3 regions of the Mesobacillus sp. ABV4_180 genome follow, and region 3 is predicted to be linked to each of the others. Evidence: a T-box and tRNA genes for the amino acid it is inferred to sense, from the RefSeq annotation. Region 3 holds a T-box; the other regions hold tRNA genes.
What was found. A T-box is a leader RNA that pairs with one kind of tRNA and senses whether it is charged. The one in region 3 lies ahead of alaS (alanine--tRNA ligase), so its partner is inferred to be a tRNA-Ala.

Region 1: it encodes a tRNA-Ala, which carries the amino acid that the T-box ahead of alaS (alanine--tRNA ligase) is inferred to sense. The anticodon was not compared.
Region 2: it encodes a tRNA-Ala, which carries the amino acid that the T-box ahead of alaS (alanine--tRNA ligase) is inferred to sense. The anticodon was not compared.

Annotation. Positions count from the first base shown of each region.
Region 1 is NZ_JBSWTJ010000001.1:121,034-126,626, reverse strand. Features, by position in the region: rRNA gene ACXAEA_RS00670 (23S ribosomal RNA) at 78-3,012, shown strand; rRNA gene rrf (5S ribosomal RNA) at 3,131-3,246, shown strand; tRNA gene ACXAEA_RS00660 (tRNA-Asn) at 3,328-3,402, shown strand; tRNA gene ACXAEA_RS00655 (tRNA-Thr) at 3,445-3,517, shown strand; tRNA gene ACXAEA_RS00650 (tRNA-Glu) at 3,536-3,607, shown strand; tRNA gene ACXAEA_RS00645 (tRNA-Val) at 3,640-3,715, shown strand; tRNA gene ACXAEA_RS00640 (tRNA-Thr) at 3,746-3,821, shown strand; tRNA gene ACXAEA_RS00635 (tRNA-Tyr) at 3,827-3,911, shown strand; tRNA gene ACXAEA_RS00630 (tRNA-Gln) at 3,966-4,040, shown strand; tRNA gene ACXAEA_RS00625 (tRNA-Lys) at 4,107-4,179, shown strand; tRNA gene ACXAEA_RS00620 (tRNA-Gly) at 4,252-4,326, shown strand; tRNA gene ACXAEA_RS00615 (tRNA-Ala) at 4,330-4,405, shown strand; gene rocF (arginase) at 4,631-5,527, shown strand.
Region 2 is NZ_JBSWTJ010000001.1:1,155,313-1,160,905, reverse strand. Features, by position in the region: gene ACXAEA_RS05825 (glucose-1-phosphate adenylyltransferase) at 1-545, opposite strand, end outside; gene glgB (1,4-alpha-glucan branching protein GlgB) at 463-2,421, opposite strand; tRNA gene ACXAEA_RS05815 (tRNA-Glu) at 2,908-2,979, opposite strand; tRNA gene ACXAEA_RS05810 (tRNA-Ser) at 2,983-3,073, opposite strand; tRNA gene ACXAEA_RS05805 (tRNA-Asn) at 3,078-3,152, opposite strand; tRNA gene ACXAEA_RS05800 (tRNA-Ile) at 3,166-3,239, opposite strand; tRNA gene ACXAEA_RS05795 (tRNA-Gly) at 3,243-3,316, opposite strand; tRNA gene ACXAEA_RS05790 (tRNA-His) at 3,323-3,398, opposite strand; tRNA gene ACXAEA_RS05785 (tRNA-Phe) at 3,438-3,510, opposite strand; tRNA gene ACXAEA_RS05780 (tRNA-Asp) at 3,516-3,591, opposite strand; tRNA gene ACXAEA_RS05775 (tRNA-Met) at 3,632-3,705, opposite strand; tRNA gene ACXAEA_RS05770 (tRNA-Ser) at 3,732-3,824, opposite strand; tRNA gene ACXAEA_RS05765 (tRNA-Ile) at 3,844-3,920, opposite strand; tRNA gene ACXAEA_RS05760 (tRNA-Met) at 3,961-4,037, opposite strand; tRNA gene ACXAEA_RS05755 (tRNA-Ala) at 4,060-4,135, opposite strand; tRNA gene ACXAEA_RS05750 (tRNA-Pro) at 4,151-4,227, opposite strand; tRNA gene ACXAEA_RS05745 (tRNA-Arg) at 4,244-4,320, opposite strand; tRNA gene ACXAEA_RS05740 (tRNA-Leu) at 4,345-4,433, opposite strand; tRNA gene ACXAEA_RS05735 (tRNA-Gly) at 4,444-4,518, opposite strand; tRNA gene ACXAEA_RS05730 (tRNA-Leu) at 4,546-4,630, opposite strand; tRNA gene ACXAEA_RS05725 (tRNA-Lys) at 4,696-4,771, opposite strand; tRNA gene ACXAEA_RS05720 (tRNA-Thr) at 4,869-4,944, opposite strand; tRNA gene ACXAEA_RS05715 (tRNA-Val) at 4,960-5,035, opposite strand; rRNA gene rrf (5S ribosomal RNA) at 5,046-5,161, opposite strand; rRNA gene ACXAEA_RS05705 (23S ribosomal RNA) at 5,278-5,593, opposite strand, start outside.
Region 3 is NZ_JBSWTJ010000001.1:1,510,872-1,516,464, forward strand. Features, by position in the region: gene recD2 (SF1B family DNA helicase RecD2) at 1-334, shown strand, start outside; gene ACXAEA_RS07475 (peptidoglycan recognition protein family protein) at 382-1,392, opposite strand; gene ACXAEA_RS07480 (PRC-barrel domain-containing protein) at 1,584-2,060, shown strand; gene ACXAEA_RS07485 (hypothetical protein) at 2,070-2,261, shown strand; gene ACXAEA_RS07490 (YrzQ family protein) at 2,285-2,419, shown strand; gene ACXAEA_RS07495 (AI-2E family transporter) at 2,599-3,678, shown strand; T-box leader at 3,746-3,959, shown strand; gene alaS (alanine--tRNA ligase) at 4,034-5,593, shown strand, end outside.

The DNA.
Region 1 (5,593 bases), 1.4 Mb from region 3:
AGTAAGAAGAACCAAGAAAAAACCGAGTGATCGCCATTTTAGTTTTCTCTCTATTCAATTAGAGAAATGACCTTTTAGGTTAAGTTAGAAAGGGCGCACGGTGGATGCCTTGGCACTAGGAGCCGATGAAGGACGGGACTAACACCGATATGCTTCGGGGAGCTGTAAGTAAGCTTTGATCCGGAGATTTCCGAATGGGGAAACCCACTGTTCGTAATGGAACAGTATCTTTACCTGAATACATAGGGTATTGAAGGCAGACCCGGGGAACTGAAACATCTAAGTACCCGGAGGAAGAGAAAGCAAACGCGATTCCCTGAGTAGCGGCGAGCGAAACGGGACATAGCCCAAACCAAGAGGCTTGCCTCTTGGGGTTGTAGGACACTCTACATGGAGTTACAAAGGAACGGGGTAGATGAAGTGGTCTGGAAAGGCCCGTCAGAGAAGGTAAAAACCCTGTAATTGAAACTTCGTTCCCTCCTGAGTGGATCCTGAGTACGGCGGGACACGAGAAATCCCGTCGGAAGCTGGGAGGACCATCTCCCAAGGCTAAATACTCCCTAGTGACCGATAGTGAACCAGTACCGTGAGGGAAAGGTGAAAAGCACCCCGGAAGGGGAGTGAAAGAGATCCTGAAACCGTGTGCCTACAAGTAGTCAGAGCCCGTTCATGGGTGATGGCGTGCCTTTTGTAGAATGAACCGGCGAGTTACGATTACATGCAAGGTTAAGTTGAAGAGACGGAGCCGCAGCGAAAGCGAGTCTGAATAGGGCGAATGAGTATGTGGTCGTAGACCCGAAACCAGGTGATCTACCCATGTCCAGGGTGAAGGTTGGGTAACACCAACTGGAGGCCCGAACCCACGCACGTTGAAAAGTGCGGGGATGAGGTGTGGGTAGCGGAGAAATTCCAATCGAACTTGGAGATAGCTGGTTCTCTCCGAAATAGCTTTAGGGCTAGCCTCACGTTGTAAGAGTCTTGGAGGTAGAGCACTGTTTGGACTAGGGGCCCTCATCGGGTTACCGAATTCAGACAAACTCCGAATGCCAAAGACTTATCCGTGGGAGTCAGACTGCGAGTGATAAGATCCGTAGTCAAAAGGGAAACAGCCCAGACCACCAGCTAAGGTCCCAAAGTATACGTTAAGTGGAAAAGGATGTGGAGTTGCTTAGACAACCAGGATGTTGGCTTAGAAGCAGCCACCATTTAAAGAGTGCGTAATAGCTCACTGGTCGAGTGACTCTGCGCCGAAAATGTACCGGGGCTAAACGTATCACCGAAGCTGTGGATTGACATCTTAGATGTCAGTGGTAGGAGAGCGTTCTAAGGGCGTTGAAGCTAGACCGTAAGGACTGGTGGAGCGCTTAGAAGTGAGAATGCCGGTATGAGTAGCGAAAGATGGGTGAGAATCCCATCCACCGAATGCCTAAGGTTTCCTGAGGAAGGCTCGTCCTCTCAGGGTTAGTCGGGACCTAAGCCGAGGCCGAAAGGCGTAGGCGATGGACAACAGGTTGATATTCCTGTACCACCTCTTTATCGTTTGAGCGACGGGGGGACGCAGGAGGATAGGGTAAGCGCGCTGTTGGATATGCGCGTCTAAGCAGTTAGGCTGCAAGTGAGGCAAATCCCGCTTGCGTGAAGGCTGAGCTGTGACAGCGAGGGAAATTTAGTACCGAAGTTCCTGATTCCACACTGCCAAGAAAAGCCTCTAGCGAGATAAATGGTGCCCGTACCGCAAACCGACACAGGTAGGCGAGGAGAGAATCCTAAGGTGAGCGAGAGAACTCTCGTTAAGGAACTCGGCAAAATGACCCCGTAACTTCGGGAGAAGGGGTGCTCATTTGGGTGAATAGCCCGGATGAGCCGCAGTGAATAGGCCCAGGCGACTGTTTAGCAAAAACACAGGTCTCTGCGAAGCCGCAAGGCGAAGTATAGGGGCTGACGCCTGCCCGGTGCTGGAAGGTTAAGAGGAGGGGTTAGCTCACGCGAAGCTCTGAATCGAAGCCCCAGTAAACGGCGGCCGTAACTATAACGGTCCTAAGGTAGCGAAATTCCTTGTCGGGTAAGTTCCGACCCGCACGAAAGGCGTAACGATCTGGGCACTGTCTCAACGAGAGACTCGGTGAAATTATAGTACCTGTGAAGATGCAGGTTACCCGCGACAGGACGGAAAGACCCCGTGGAGCTTTACTGTAGCCTGATATTGAATTTTGGTACAGCTTGTACAGGATAGGTAGGAGCCTGAGAAACCGGAGCGCCAGCTTCGGTGGAGGCGTCGGTGGGATACTACCCTGGCTGTATTGAAATTCTAACCCGCGCCCCTGATCGGGGCGGGAGACAGTGTCAGGTGGGCAGTTTGACTGGGGCGGTCGCCTCCTAAAGAGTAACGGAGGCGCCCAAAGGTTCCCTCAGAATGGTTGGAAATCATTCGCAGAGTGTAAAGGCACAAGGGAGCTTGACTGCGAGACCTACAAGTCGAGCAGGGACGAAAGTCGGGCTTAGTGATCCGGTGGTTCCGCATGGAAGGGCCATCGCTCAACGGATAAAAGCTACCCCGGGGATAACAGGCTTATCTCCCCCAAGAGTCCACATCGACGGGGAGGTTTGGCACCTCGATGTCGGCTCATCGCATCCTGGGGCTGTAGTCGGTCCCAAGGGTTGGGCTGTTCGCCCATTAAAGCGGTACGCGAGCTGGGTTCAGAACGTCGTGAGACAGTTCGGTCCCTATCCGTCGTGGGCGCAGGAAATTTGAGAGGAGCTGTCCTTAGTACGAGAGGACCGGGATGGACGCACCGCTGGTGTACCAGTTGTCTTGCCAAAGGCATCGCTGGGTAGCTATGTGCGGACGGGATAAGTGCTGAAAGCATCTAAGCATGAAGCCCCCCTCAAGATGAGATTTCCCATAGCGCAAGCTAGTAAGAACCCTGAAAGATGATCAGGTTGATAGGTCAGAGGTGGAAGCGCGGTGACGTGTGGAGCTGACTGATACTAATCGTTCGAGGACTTAACCAAATAGATCATTCGTTCTTCTTGAATTCTTCTTACAACATTATCTAGTTTTGAGGGAATGAAAATTTCTCTTGAAAAATGCATAAAAGACAGTATAATAAATATTGTTCTTGAAAAATTGTCTGGTGGCGATGGCGAGAAGGTCACACCCGTTCCCATACCGAACACGGAAGTTAAGTTTCTCAGCGCCGATGGTAGTTGGGGGTTTCCCCCTGTGAGAGTAGGACGCCGCCGGGCAATGTTGCAATTTCATCTTGGACAAACTACTAAGATGAGGCAACCGAATCATCTGCAAGAGTTATGTTAAATTACCATTATTCCGCAGTAGCTCAGTGGTAGAGCACTCGGCTGTTAACCGAGCGGTCGTAGGTTCGAATCCTACCTGCGGAGCCATTATCTCTAAATGACGAAAGTCATTTGAGCTGGCAGCAAAATGCTTCCATAGCTCAGCAGGTAGAGCACTTCCATGGTAAGGAAGAGGTCAGCGGTTCGAGCCCGCTTGGAAGCTCTCAAAATATTATTATATGGCCCCTTGGTCAAGCGGTTAAGACACCGCCCTTTCACGGCGGTAACACGGGTTCGAATCCCGTAGGGGTCACTTAGTTTTTTTACAACAAGGAACATACTAATGGAGGATTAGCTCAGCTGGGAGAGCATCTGCCTTACAAGCAGAGGGTCGGCGGTTCGATCCCGTCATCCTCCACCATTATTTTTCACACAGTGAAATACACATTTTGCCGGTGTAGCTCAATTGGTAGAGCAACTGACTTGTAATCAGTAGGTTGGGGGTTCAAGTCCTCTCGCCGGCACCATATGTGGAGGGGTAGCGAAGTGGCTAAACGCGGCGGACTGTAAATCCGCTCCCTCAGGGTTCGGCGGTTCGAATCCGTCCCCCTCCACCATTTTAATACATATCAAAATTGGACAAGCAATTGATGTCCTTTTTATTTTTTCATTGGGCTATAGCCAAGCGGTAAGGCAACGGACTTTGACTCCGTCATGCGTTGGTTCGAATCCATCTAGCCCAGCCATTTTTATTTTCTTTTTTGCATTAAAAGGTGCTAAAGAGACGATGAATAGGGTAGATTATATCCTATGAGCCATTAGCTCAGTCGGTAGAGCATCTGACTTTTAATCAGAGGGTCGAAGGTTCGAGTCCTTCATGGCTCACTTATGTTAGGACCCCTAAGGATAAACTTAACCCTTTATTTTTAGGGGTTTTATCGATATAATAAATGATACGCGGAAGTAGTTCAGTGGTAGAATACAACCTTGCCAAGGTTGGGGTCGCGGGTTCGAATCCCGTCTTCCGCTCCATATGGGGCCTTAGCTCAGCTGGGAGAGCGCCTGCCTTGCACGCAGGAGGTCAGCGGTTCGATCCCGCTAGGCTCCACCATCACACTACATAAATACCATTTCAGTCATAAATCCAACAGGGTTTATGGCTTTTTTTATGCTTAGAAGCAGAGGGCTTTATAATTTTCCCCCGCACACCTATTATGACTATTAATTCAATCAATTCGAAACCGTATATATATTCATTAAATTGTCCAGTTGAGTCATTGAAATGAAAGCGTTTAAAATAAGGGGAGAGATGAGAGAATGCAAGGGGGAGAATTATATGAAGAAACTTTCAATTATTGGCATGCCGATGGACCTGGGTCAGATGAGAAGGGGAGTCGACATGGGCCCGAGTGCGATTCGCTATGCAGGTATCAATGAAAGATTAAGAGTGTTATTTGATGAGATAGAGGATTTAGGTGATATCGCCGTCGGCAGGCCAGAGGTGAAGATTGATCCTAACAGCAACCTCCGCAATCTGGAGCTGGTTGCTGAAAAAAATAATCTGCTTGCTGATGAAGTCGATAAAATCATTGAGTCGGGTTCATTTCCGCTAGTTTTAGGTGGGGACCATAGCATTGCCATTGGTACATTGGCAGGGGTTTCGAAGCATTATAAAAACCTTGGGGTCATATGGTATGACGCACATGGGGATTTAAACACAGCAGAAACGTCACCATCAGGAAATATCCACGGCATGCCACTGGCTGCCAGCATCGGTCTTGGCCATGAAATGCTTACGCAATTAGGTGGTTACGCACCTAAGGTAAAGCCGGAAAACATCGTGATAATCGGGGCGCGTGCTCTTGATGATGGTGAGAAGAAGTTAATTAAGGAACTCGGCATCAAAGTCTTTACTATGCATGAAATTGATCGACTTGGAATGGCTGCGGTAATGGAAGAAACAATTAATTATCTAAAAGAAAAGACAGATGGTGTTCACCTGTCACTTGATCTTGATGGATTGGATCCTACAGATGCACCAGGAGTGGGGACACCGGTGATGGGCGGAATCAGCTACCGTGAGAGCCACCTGGCAATGGAAATGCTGGCAGAAGCAAAAATCATCACTTCTGCGGAATTCGTTGAGGTAAATCCGATTCTTGACGAAAAGAACAGAACAGCAGTTGCAGCAGTGGCTTTGATGGGATCGTTATTTGGTGAAAAACTATTGTAATCCAGAATAGCAACAGGAATATAATTTTATTAACCTGTAAAAAAATAAGAGCAGCGGCCAGATTTT
Region 2 (5,593 bases), 360 kb from region 3:
GGTTTTTCTTCAAATTCAGTTATTCTCAACGCTGAATCCGTATTCATGATGCCAAAGCGGTTCGTTTCCTCCCATGGGACCTCAATGACCGAAATCGTCACATCTGCTTCTTTTTCGATATGGTAATTTAGCATCAACTCATAATTCATCTTATAAATATGGTCGCCTGACAGGATGAGCACGTATTCAGGATCATATTGATAGAGATAATTCAGGTTCTGATAGATGGCACTTGCTGTTCCAGAATACCATTTCACCTCAGAGCTCTCTGCATAAGGTGGGAGCACGGTGACACCGCCATCCTTCCTATCCAGGTCCCAGGCGCTGCCAATGCCAATATACGAGTTCAGAACGAGTGGCTGATACTGTGTAAGCACTCCAACCGTATGAATGCCAGAATTCGTACAATTGCTTAATGGAAAATCAATGATCCGGTATTTGCCCCCAAAAGGGACTGCAGGTTTAGCGAGATTCTTCGTCAATGAGTGCAGCCGGCTTCCTTTTCCTCCTGCCAACAGCATTGCTACGCATTTCTTCTTTTGCATGATTGTTTCTCCCCTTTCTTTTTATAACAGGACGTAAAACTGAGATTCCGAATGGAGAAATACTCATCTCTATAGAATATGGCCTTCCATGAAAGGCTATATCTTTAGCTTTCAACACTTTTTTATTAATCACACCAGAGCCGCCAAATGCCTCGGCGTCACTGTTCAGAATTTCCCGATACTCTCCAAGCTTCGGGACACCAATTCGATAATCGCTGTATACCTTCTCGGTAAAATTGCACACAATAACCAGGAGGTCTTCCGGATTCTTTCCTTTACGGATGAAGGAAAAAATCGACTGGTCGCGATTATCCGCATCGATCCATTCAAACCCTTCATAGCTGTGGTCAACTTCATACAGCGGTTTTGAACGTTTATACAGTTTGATTAATTCCTTATTATATTGATTGATCTTCTCATGCATCTCATAGCCTAACAGATGCCAATCAAGCTGTTCTTTATCCTTCCATTCAGCGAACTGCCCGAATTCGGTACCCATGAACGTCAGCTTCTTACCCGGATGTGCGGTCATGAATCCAAGCAGGAGCCGCAGCTGCGCAAACTTTTGCCAGTAATCGCCGGGCATCTTATCAAGCAGCGATTTCTTTCCATGGACAACCTCATCATGAGAGAAAGGCAGGACAAAATTCTCGGAAAAGGCATACAGAAGCGAAAAGGTAACCTTATCATGTATATGCTTCCTGTTCTCTGAACCTGCCTCCATATACTTCAATGTGTCATTCATCCATCCCATATTCCACTTGTATGTAAAACCGAGCCCACCATACTCTACAGGGGCTGTCACCTGCGGCCAGTCAGTGGAATCCTCGGCAACCATCAAAGCACCTGGCTCATAATCCCGCACAGCTTTATTAAGCTTTTTCAAAAATTCCACACCATGAGGATTCGCAGTCTGGACCGAATTTGGCCAATAAATGATATTCGCTACCGCATCGACCCTGAATCCGTCAATATGGTACTTTTCCAGCCAGAACATCGCACTTGAAATGAGGAAGCTTTGAACCTCCTTTTTTCCCAAGTCGAAGTTGGCTGTTCCCCAAACCAGGTTCTCCCGGTCATTTTCATATTGGTATTCAAAAACATAGCTGCCATCAAATTGATACAGGCCGTGAGCATCCTTGCAAAAATGCCCTGGAATCCAGTCAAGGATTACCCCGATCCCGTGCTGGTGACACATATCCACAAAATACATAAAATCATGAGGTGCCCCATACCTGCTGGTCACCGAAAAATAACCAGTTGATTGATACCCCCATGACATATCGAGCGGATGCTCAGTCAGGGGCAATAATTCAATATGTGTATATCCATGTGAAAGAATATAAGGAATCAACTCATCAGCGAGTTCACGATATGTAAGAAAAGATCCATCCTCATGTTTTTTCCATGACCCCACATGGAGTTCGTAAATGCACATAGGCTCGCCCAGACTGCTTTTTCTTTCCCTCTTTTGCAGCCATTTTTGGTCATTCCATTGATAGCCGTCAAGAGAACAAACAACTGAAGCCGTGTTAGGCCTGACCTCGGAATAAAAAGCATATGGATCAGCTTTGAGCTTACGCTCGCCAGATGCAGTTATGATTTCATACTTATATACTTCTCCAGTCAGGTCACGGTCGACCACCAGCTGCCAGACACCCTCCTGATTGACCTTATAAAATTCAAATCCTTTACCATCCCAGCCGTTTAAGTTTCCCGCGAGCCTCACTTCTGAAGCTTTTGGTGCCCACACACAAAATCGAGTATATGTTTCGGTTTCATTTTTAATGACATGTGCCCCGAATAAATTGAAGCTCTGGAACAAAGTGCCTTCATGAAAGAGATGTAATTCAAACTCTGTTGGATTGGTTACCAAGTTAAGTCCACCTGCCTTTGTAAAACTAAAAAACTCCCTATTTCAGTAGTATTCTAGTTGCATGTGTGAATTCCTTGTAAACATTTTTTTAATGTTTCGACAATAATTAATGTTAAATTTCATTATTCGACATTCCCCCGCAAATGGCAGCGCTTTAATGGGTTAAATTTTCCAATTACGCGAATTATGTAGAACGAAAGTTAAAATAGAATAATGTTTTTTAAAGAAGGATTGTAGTGTTTATTAGGTAGAAAGTCTGAAAGGCTGAAAAAATTATTATTATAATGATAACGTTTTCATTTAATGAAAGATGAAATATAAGAGCATGTGAATTGATAGGATAATGCGGAAAAGATGTTGAAATTGTATAGTTGTGATCAAATGCAGTTTGAGGTAAAAGAAGGAAGCACAAGCTGATTGTAAAATTTGCAAGTTAAAAATGAACACAAAAAAGCTGTCAGCAAAATTGCTGACAGCTTTTTTGTATGACCCCTACGGGATTCGAACCCGTGTTACCGCCGTGAAAGGGCGGTGTCTTAACCGCTTGACCAAGGGGCCTTATGGCGGAGAAGGAGGGATTTGAACCCTCGCGCCGGTTACCCGACCTACACCCTTAGCAGGGGCGCCTCTTCAGCCTCTTGAGTACTTCCCCATAATGGCTCCGCAGGTAGGATTCGAACCTACGACCGCTCGGTTAACAGCCGAGTGCTCTACCACTGAGCTACTGCGGAATAATAAAAAAAATGGGCCTAAATGGACTCGAACCATCGACCTCACGCTTATCAGGCGTGCGCTCTAACCAGCTGAGCTATAGGCCCTTATGGAGCGGGTGAAGAGAATCGAACTCTCATCATCAGCTTGGAAGGCTGAGGTTTTACCACTAAACTACACCCGCAAAAAATGGGGCGACTGATGGGAATCGAACCCACGAATGCCTGAACCACAATCAGGTGCGTTAACCACTTCGCCACAATCGCCATATTTTAAAATGCATATTAAGTTTAAATAAATAAAGGTGGCTCAGGACGGAATCGAACCGCCGACACAAGGATTTTCAGTCCTTTGCTCTACCGACTGAGCTACTGAGCCACAAATGGCGGTCCCGACCGGGATCGAACCGGCGATCTCCTGCGTGACAGGCAGGCATGTTAACCGCTACACCACGGGACCAAAGTATTTTCAAGTAGTATACTTGAAAATAACTCATTGATTGCGGGGGCAGGATTTGAACCTGCGACCTTCGGGTTATGAGCCCGACGAGCTACCGGGCTGCTCCACCCCGCGACGGTAATAAAATGTTTAATGAATTATGGAGGAGGTAGAGGGATTCGAACCCCCGCGCGGTGTTACCCGCCTGTCGGTTTTCAAGACCGATCCCTTCAGCCAGACTTGGGTATACCTCCGTAAAAAACGACAATATAATGGTGGACCTTGTAGGACTCGAACCTACGACCGGACGGTTATGAGCCGTCTGCTCTAACCAGCTGAGCTAAAGGTCCATGTTAGCCTAGATTGAATAGGTTCAACCAGATTTAGAATTGGTAGCGGCGGAGGGGATCGAACCCCCGACCTTACGGGTATGAACCGTACGCTCTAGCCAGCTGAGCTACACCGCCAAATCATTATTAAAGTTATAAATGGTGGAGCCTAGCGGGATCGAACCGCTGACCTCCTGCGTGCAAGGCAGGCGCTCTCCCAGCTGAGCTAAGGCCCCAAATTATTAATAGCATGGTCGGGAAGACAGGATTCGAACCTGCGACCCCTTGGTCCCAAACCAAGTGCTCTACCAAGCTGAGCTACTCCCCGATATAGAGAAAAATAATGGCGCGCCCGAAAGGAGTCGAACCCATAACCTTCTGATCCGTAGTCAGACGCTCTATCCAATTGAGCTACGGGCGCATATTTTTGATTGATTAGCTAACTTGGTGCCGAGGACCGGAATCGAACCGGTACGGTAGTCACCTACCGCAGGATTTTAAGTCCTGTGCGTCTGCCAGTTCCGCCACCCCGGCTTAAGAACTTTGGAGCGGAAGACGGGATTCGAACCCGCGACCCCAACCTTGGCAAGGTTGTATTCTACCACTGAACTACTTCCGCGTATGTTTATTGACTTGTTTGAAAAAATGGTGCGGGTGAAGGGAGTCGAACCCCCACGCCTTGCGGCGCCAGATCCTAAGTCTGGTGCGTCTGCCAATTCCGCCACACCCGCATATTATAGTTAATCCGCTGAAGCAGGATTAAAGGATGATTATTTTCGCTTGCGCGAAAAAATCATGGTGAGCCATGAAGGACTCGAACCTTCGACCCTCTGATTAAAAGTCAGATGCTCTACCGACTGAGCTAATGGCTCGTACAAAGATTAGCTTCGAGAAAATGTTTCTCTGCTCAAAATCCCTCCGGGATTTCTCGCATGCTTACGCTGCTGCTGATCAGAGAAGCAAGAAGCATGGTGCCGGCGAGAGGACTTGAACCCCCAACCTACTGATTACAAGTCAGTTGCTCTACCAATTGAGCTACACCGGCATTTGTGAAAAAATATGGTGGAGGATGACGGGATCGAACCGCCGACCCTCTGCTTGTAAGGCAGATGCTCTCCCAGCTGAGCTAATCCTCCATTTGATACTGCCCGGCGACGTCCTACTCTCACAGGGGGAATCCCCCAACTACCATCGGCGCTGAGAAGCTTAACTTCCGTGTTCGGTATGGGAACGGGTGTGACCTTCTCGCCATCGTCACCAGACAATTTTCAAAGACAATATCTATTATACTGCTTTTTATGCTTTTTGCAAGAGAAATTTTCATTCCCTCAAAACTAGATAATGTGTAAGAAGAATTCAAGAAGAACGAATGATCTATTTGGTTAAGTCCTCGAACGATTAGTATCAGTCAGCTCCACACGTCACCGCGCTTCCACCTCTGACCTATCAACCTGATCATTCTTTCAGGGTTCTTACTAGCTTGCGCTATGGGAAATCTCATCTTGAGGGGGGCTTCATGCTTAGATGCTTTCAGCACTTATCCCGTCCGCACATAGCTACCCAGCGATGCCTTTGGCAAGACAACTGGTACACCAGCGGTGCGTCCATCCCGGTCCTCTCGTACTAAGGACAGCTCCTCTCAAATTTCCTGCGCCCACGACGGATAGGGACCGAACTGTCTCACGACGTTCTGA
Region 3 (5,593 bases):
GCGAAGGAATTTGATTTACACTGCGATTACAAGAAGCAAACAATTCCTGATTCTCGTCGGAGAAGAGGATGCTTTAAAAATGGGCATTGAACGTGGTGATGATACCGAGCGGAACACGACACTAGTTGAGAAACTGATCCAGATGCTTCCTGAACTCAATGATGACCATGATGGAAAGGTTGAAGTCCATCAAGAAGCCCGAGATCAAGCCCCACCAGCAAAAGTGAAAAAGGACCAAAATGAAGTCGACTATTTGGAAGAAATCAGGAATGCAGATCCTATGATTGGGATGGAAGACCTGACTCCTTATGATTTTATGGAAGAAGGAAGCTAGTAAACAGACAAGAACCCGCATAATGGCGGGTTCTTGTTTGTTCATCGCTATCTCAAAGAAGCGGAGATTTCATGCATTTTTTTGTTCACTAAAGGATAAAACTGATTTTTCGCATCAGTTGTGGAATTTCCGCCGAAAAAGCCGGTTCCTGGGCAGGTTTTGACTGCATGGCCTTCGCCTTCATCAAGAACTCTTTCCCCTGAGTTAATATCCCACCAATGATGATATGTGATTGTGTCAATAGAAGGAGCAAGGCCGAATTTCATCATAAGCAGCGCTGTGACTGTAAGGATTGTCTCCCTTTGCGCATCTGTCATCTGGTTATTTCCGGCATCGAAATTCCCAACATTCTCGATTGCCAATGCGTCTGCTTCAATCTCACGCATCACTGATTCATTCAGGAGTCCAAATGAGCCTTCTGGAGGAGTGTTGAAAGACCTCCCGACAGCTACTTTCCCATCCGGAAAAGTCGTCAACTGCTGGCTGATTGTGCTCCACTTCATGGAATTGACATGATAGTCTTCCATTCCTTTTAATAAGGTGAAATGATTCGAGCCATTGAATTGCTGATAAGATGGCTGATAGGTATGATGCTGCTGGATCTTGCCGATTTTGCGAGTGAAAAGGTGATTGAATAGCCAGTCCTTAAATTCCTCTCTTGTCATTAGCACGTATTGGCCCTGCATGGACAGCCTTTTTGGAGGAATCCTCAGTATTTGACCCACATAAATCACATTCGAGTTCAATTTATTAGCTGTTTTAATGGACTGTACAGTAGAATTGAAAGAAACAGAAAGCTTCCAAAGAGTGTCTCCAGGTACGACTTCATACATGATCGGTACCCTAAGCTTCTGCCCCACTAAAATCAAATCTGATTGCAAACCGTTTATGAGTTTTAAGTCTTCGACCGATGTCCGATAAGTAGAGGCAATTTTCCATAAGTAATCCCCAGTCTTTACCTCATACGTATTCCTCGGGTGATTAGCTGCATATGCAGCAGGTAAATTCATTGACAATAAAAACAAACAGAATAAAATTACCGATGCCCGTTTTTTCATAAAGTTTATTTCCTTTCATTAAGATTTTCACCCAGGCTTGAAAAGCTTACCTGTAATTAGTTTGCAAAACCACTGAATAATTACACGGATTTTTTGAAGTTTTATCAGCCTGAAGAATGGAAATCCTTTCACCACATGAATCCAGCAAAGCTGTGGAAACTAATATTGTTCGGGAAAGGCGGGACAAACTTTTGCGGACATTTTCACACTTAAAGGGATTGCCTGTCTATGAATTGGCGAGTGGACAAAAACTGGGCGAAGTTTGTGATGTGAGCATTTCAAGCAATGGAAGCGTACTAGGCTTACTTGTGAAAAAGGGTGCGTTCATCAAGAAAACATTTCAGATCAGGGTTGGCAATGTTGCATCTTTTGGCTGGGATGGCGTTATGGTGAAGGACAAATCAGCTTTGGAGCATTTGGAGACAGAGCCTGAATATACGTTTGAGCATAACCAAAGCCTTGCTGGCAAAAGGCTGCTTTCCAAAGATGGCGAACAGCTTGGTCTTTTGGAAGACGTATATTTTTTGGAAGAATTGGGCACGATTGTAGGGTACGAATTAACTGATGGCTTTTTTTCGGATATCACGAATGGAAAGCGTGTGATCAAAACCACTGGTCCCCCTGCAATCGGAAAGGATGCCATCATCGTCACTGTAAAATCGAGATGAGGTGTCCTTATGTTAAGTTGTCCCAATTGCAGAAGCAAGGATATAGGGAAAATTGGCATCAACCAATATTACTGCTGGAATTGCTTCATAGAACTGTCACTGAATAAAGGCCTGATCCATACCCATCAAGTAGAGGAAGATGGAACATTAAGCTCCCTAGATGACTTATTTGATGAAGATCAACGTCAATACGGCATGTAAAATAAAATTAAGAGGTGAAACACATGAATAAAATGTTAACCTCCGTAATCGCTTTTGGCGCTGGTATGGCAGCTTACAACTATGCTTCCAACAACAATATGATGTCCGGAAGAAAAATGAAGAAGCTCGGCAAGAAAATGACAAGAGCTCTATTCTAAAATAAATGTAATCCCCTGTCTATTTTTGCAGGGGATTTTTTTATGAGATAAATTCCACTTCGAGAATTGTCCAGCTCCAGCGCTTGTCGAGGCTGACCAAGGCGCTTGCGCTTTTCTTATCCAAATGTATAATCCCCTGCCTTTCTTTCAAGACTAGAAAGAAAGGAGGTTGGAAATGGATGAATATCCAGATGAAATGGTATTACCGGCTTGGGTTTCTTCTCCTTTTGTTTATTGTCATTTATATTTTTATAAAGCTGCAGGCACTCTGGGTTCCCGTTTTGGAAGTGCTGGTTACGCTCTTTATTCCTTTTTCCGTGGCGGCGTTCATTACATATTTGCTGCATCCGATTGTGGAAGCTTTACATCAAAGAGGTCTGCATAGGGGCATTTCAATCCTCATCATCTACATTCTATTTTTCGGAGGAATGGGCTTTGCATTTTACAAAGGGATACCAGCGCTTATCCACCAGCTTCGCGACCTTGCGGAGAATGCGCCATATTTTGCTGATCAATATAAACAAATGGTCAATAATATTATCGATCAAACCTCCACATGGCCGGCTGGCATTCATGAAAGGATTGAGGATGGCATTAATCGCATGGAGCAATGGCTGGACGGAGTTCTCGCAGGTACAATGACCTTCCTGATGGATATTATCAATTCGATACTGACCATTGCAGTCATTCCTTTCATTGCTTTTTACATGCTTAAGGATTTTGATGTGATGAAAAAAGCGGCATGGTATCTGACACCACGGCAGTGGAGACAGCCGGGTACCAGATTCCTGCACGATGTCGACAAGTCGCTGGGGAGCTATATCCGCGGCCAGCTGCTAGTTTGTCTCGTCATTGGTGTGCTGTCCTGGCTTTTCTTCTGGATAGCCGGCATCAAGTATTCGCTGCTGCTCGGAGCGATTGTCGGCATCACGAACGTCATTCCATATTTTGGACCAATCATCGGTGCGATTCCTGCTGTCATCATTGCTGCGACGATGTCGGTAAAAATGGTGCTTATTTCTCTGGTAATCGTTTTTTCACTGCAATTCCTTGAAGGAAATATATTGTCGCCTTTGATAGTCGGAAAAAGCCTGCATATGCATCCGTTGATGATCATGTTTGCCCTGCTTGCCGGAGGAGAGATTGGCGGTATCCTTGGACTGATTCTCGCCGTCCCGGTATTGGTTGTGCTGCGAGCAGCGATCATCCATGCAAAAGATCATATCATCCTCGAAAGAAAAAAGGAGCACCCGACTTAATTTTTTTTCCAGGTTGTTTGACAAACAGCATGTAGCTATATATAATTCGGCTATAAGAATAATAATTAGCAAAATGTAGAAGGAACGAGTATGTTATAGACCATCGTACAGAGAGGAATTCCAGGGCTGGAAGAATTCCCGGTGAAGGATAACAGAAGGCTATTCCGGAGTGCAGGCCAAAACCTGCCGTAGCAGCTGCGTTAAAGCGTTATTGAGAGATGGGCGCAAGTTTTGCGCGTCCATAATCAGGGTGGTACCGCGAGCAAGCTCTCGTCCCTGTCCAGGGATGAGGGCTTTTTTTGTTGCCTAAATTCCCTGAATGCTTATATTTTCTTGAATTTAGGAGGTTGGGTAGATGAAGAAACTTACAGGTTCTGAAATCAGAAGAATGTATCTTGAATTTTTTAAGGAAAAGGGCCATGCCATCGAGCCTAGCGCATCACTTGTACCGCATGATGACCCGTCCCTGCTATGGATCAACAGCGGCGTAGCGACTTTGAAAAAGTATTTTGACGGCCGTGTTGTTCCGGAGAATCCACGGATCACGAACGCGCAAAAGTCAATCCGCACGAATGATATCGAAAACGTGGGCAAAACAGCTCGCCACCATACATTCTTTGAAATGCTTGGCAACTTCTCAATCGGCGACTATTTCAAAGTGGAAGCGATTGAATTTGCATGGGAATTCCTTACGGACGAAAAGTGGATCGGTTTTGATCCTGAAAAATTATCCGTGACGATCCATCCTGAAGATGACGAAGCTTTTAACATCTGGAGAGAAAAAATCGGCGTCCCTGAAGAGCGCATCATTCGCCTTGAGGGGAACTTCTGGGATATCGGTGAAGGACCAAGCGGACCAAACACAGAAATCTTCTATGACAGAGGACCTGAATACGGAAATGATCCGGAAGATCCTGAATTATACCCTGGCGGCGAAAATGACCGTTATCTTGAAGTCTGGAACCTTGTATTCTCTGAATTCAACCATAATCCGGATGGAACATATACTCCGCTGCCTAAGAAAAATATTGATACAGGCATGGGACTTGAGCGTATGGCATCTGTTGTCCAGGACGTCCCTACGAACTTTGATACGGATTTGTTCATGCCGACCATCAATGCGACAGAAGAGATTTCAGGTGAAAAATACGGAGTATCCAAAGAAAAGGATGAGGCATTCAAGGTTATTGCAGACCATATTCGTACGGTAGCATTTGCAGTTGGAGATGGCGCACTTCCATCAAACGAAGGCCGAGGATACGTTTTACGCAGATTGCTTCGCCGTGCTGTCCGTTATGCGAAAAAGCTGAATATCGAGCGTCCTTTCATGTTCGAATTGGTGCCAGTTGTTGGAGAAATCATGCATGACTTCTATCCTGAGGTAAAAGAAAAAACAGACTTCATCCAGAAGGTAATCAAGAATGAAGAAGACCGCTTCCATGAAACCCTTCACGAAGGTCTAGCAATCCTATCAGAACTAATTAAGAAGGAAAAGGAAAAAGGCAGTGGCATGATCCAGGGTAAGGATGTCTTCCGTCTATACGACACATACGGATTCCCTGTGGAACTGACTGAGGAGTATGCTGAAGAGGAAGGATTGAAGGCTGATCATGACGGCTTTGAAAAAGAGATGGAGCTCCAGCGTGAAAGAGCTCGTGCTGCACGTCAGGATGTAGGTTCCATGCAGGTTCAGGGCGGAGTCCTTGGTGACATTAAAGAAAGCAGTGAGTTCGTCGGCTATGATACGTTCGAAACGAACAGCAGGATTGTCGCCCTGGTGAAAGACGGCGAGCTTATTGACGAAGCACGCGATGGTGAAGAGGTTCAAATAATCCTCGATGTAACGCCTTTCTATGCAGAAAGCGGCGGTCAAATTGCTGATAAAGGAACGATTGTTGCAAATGAAGTCAGGCTG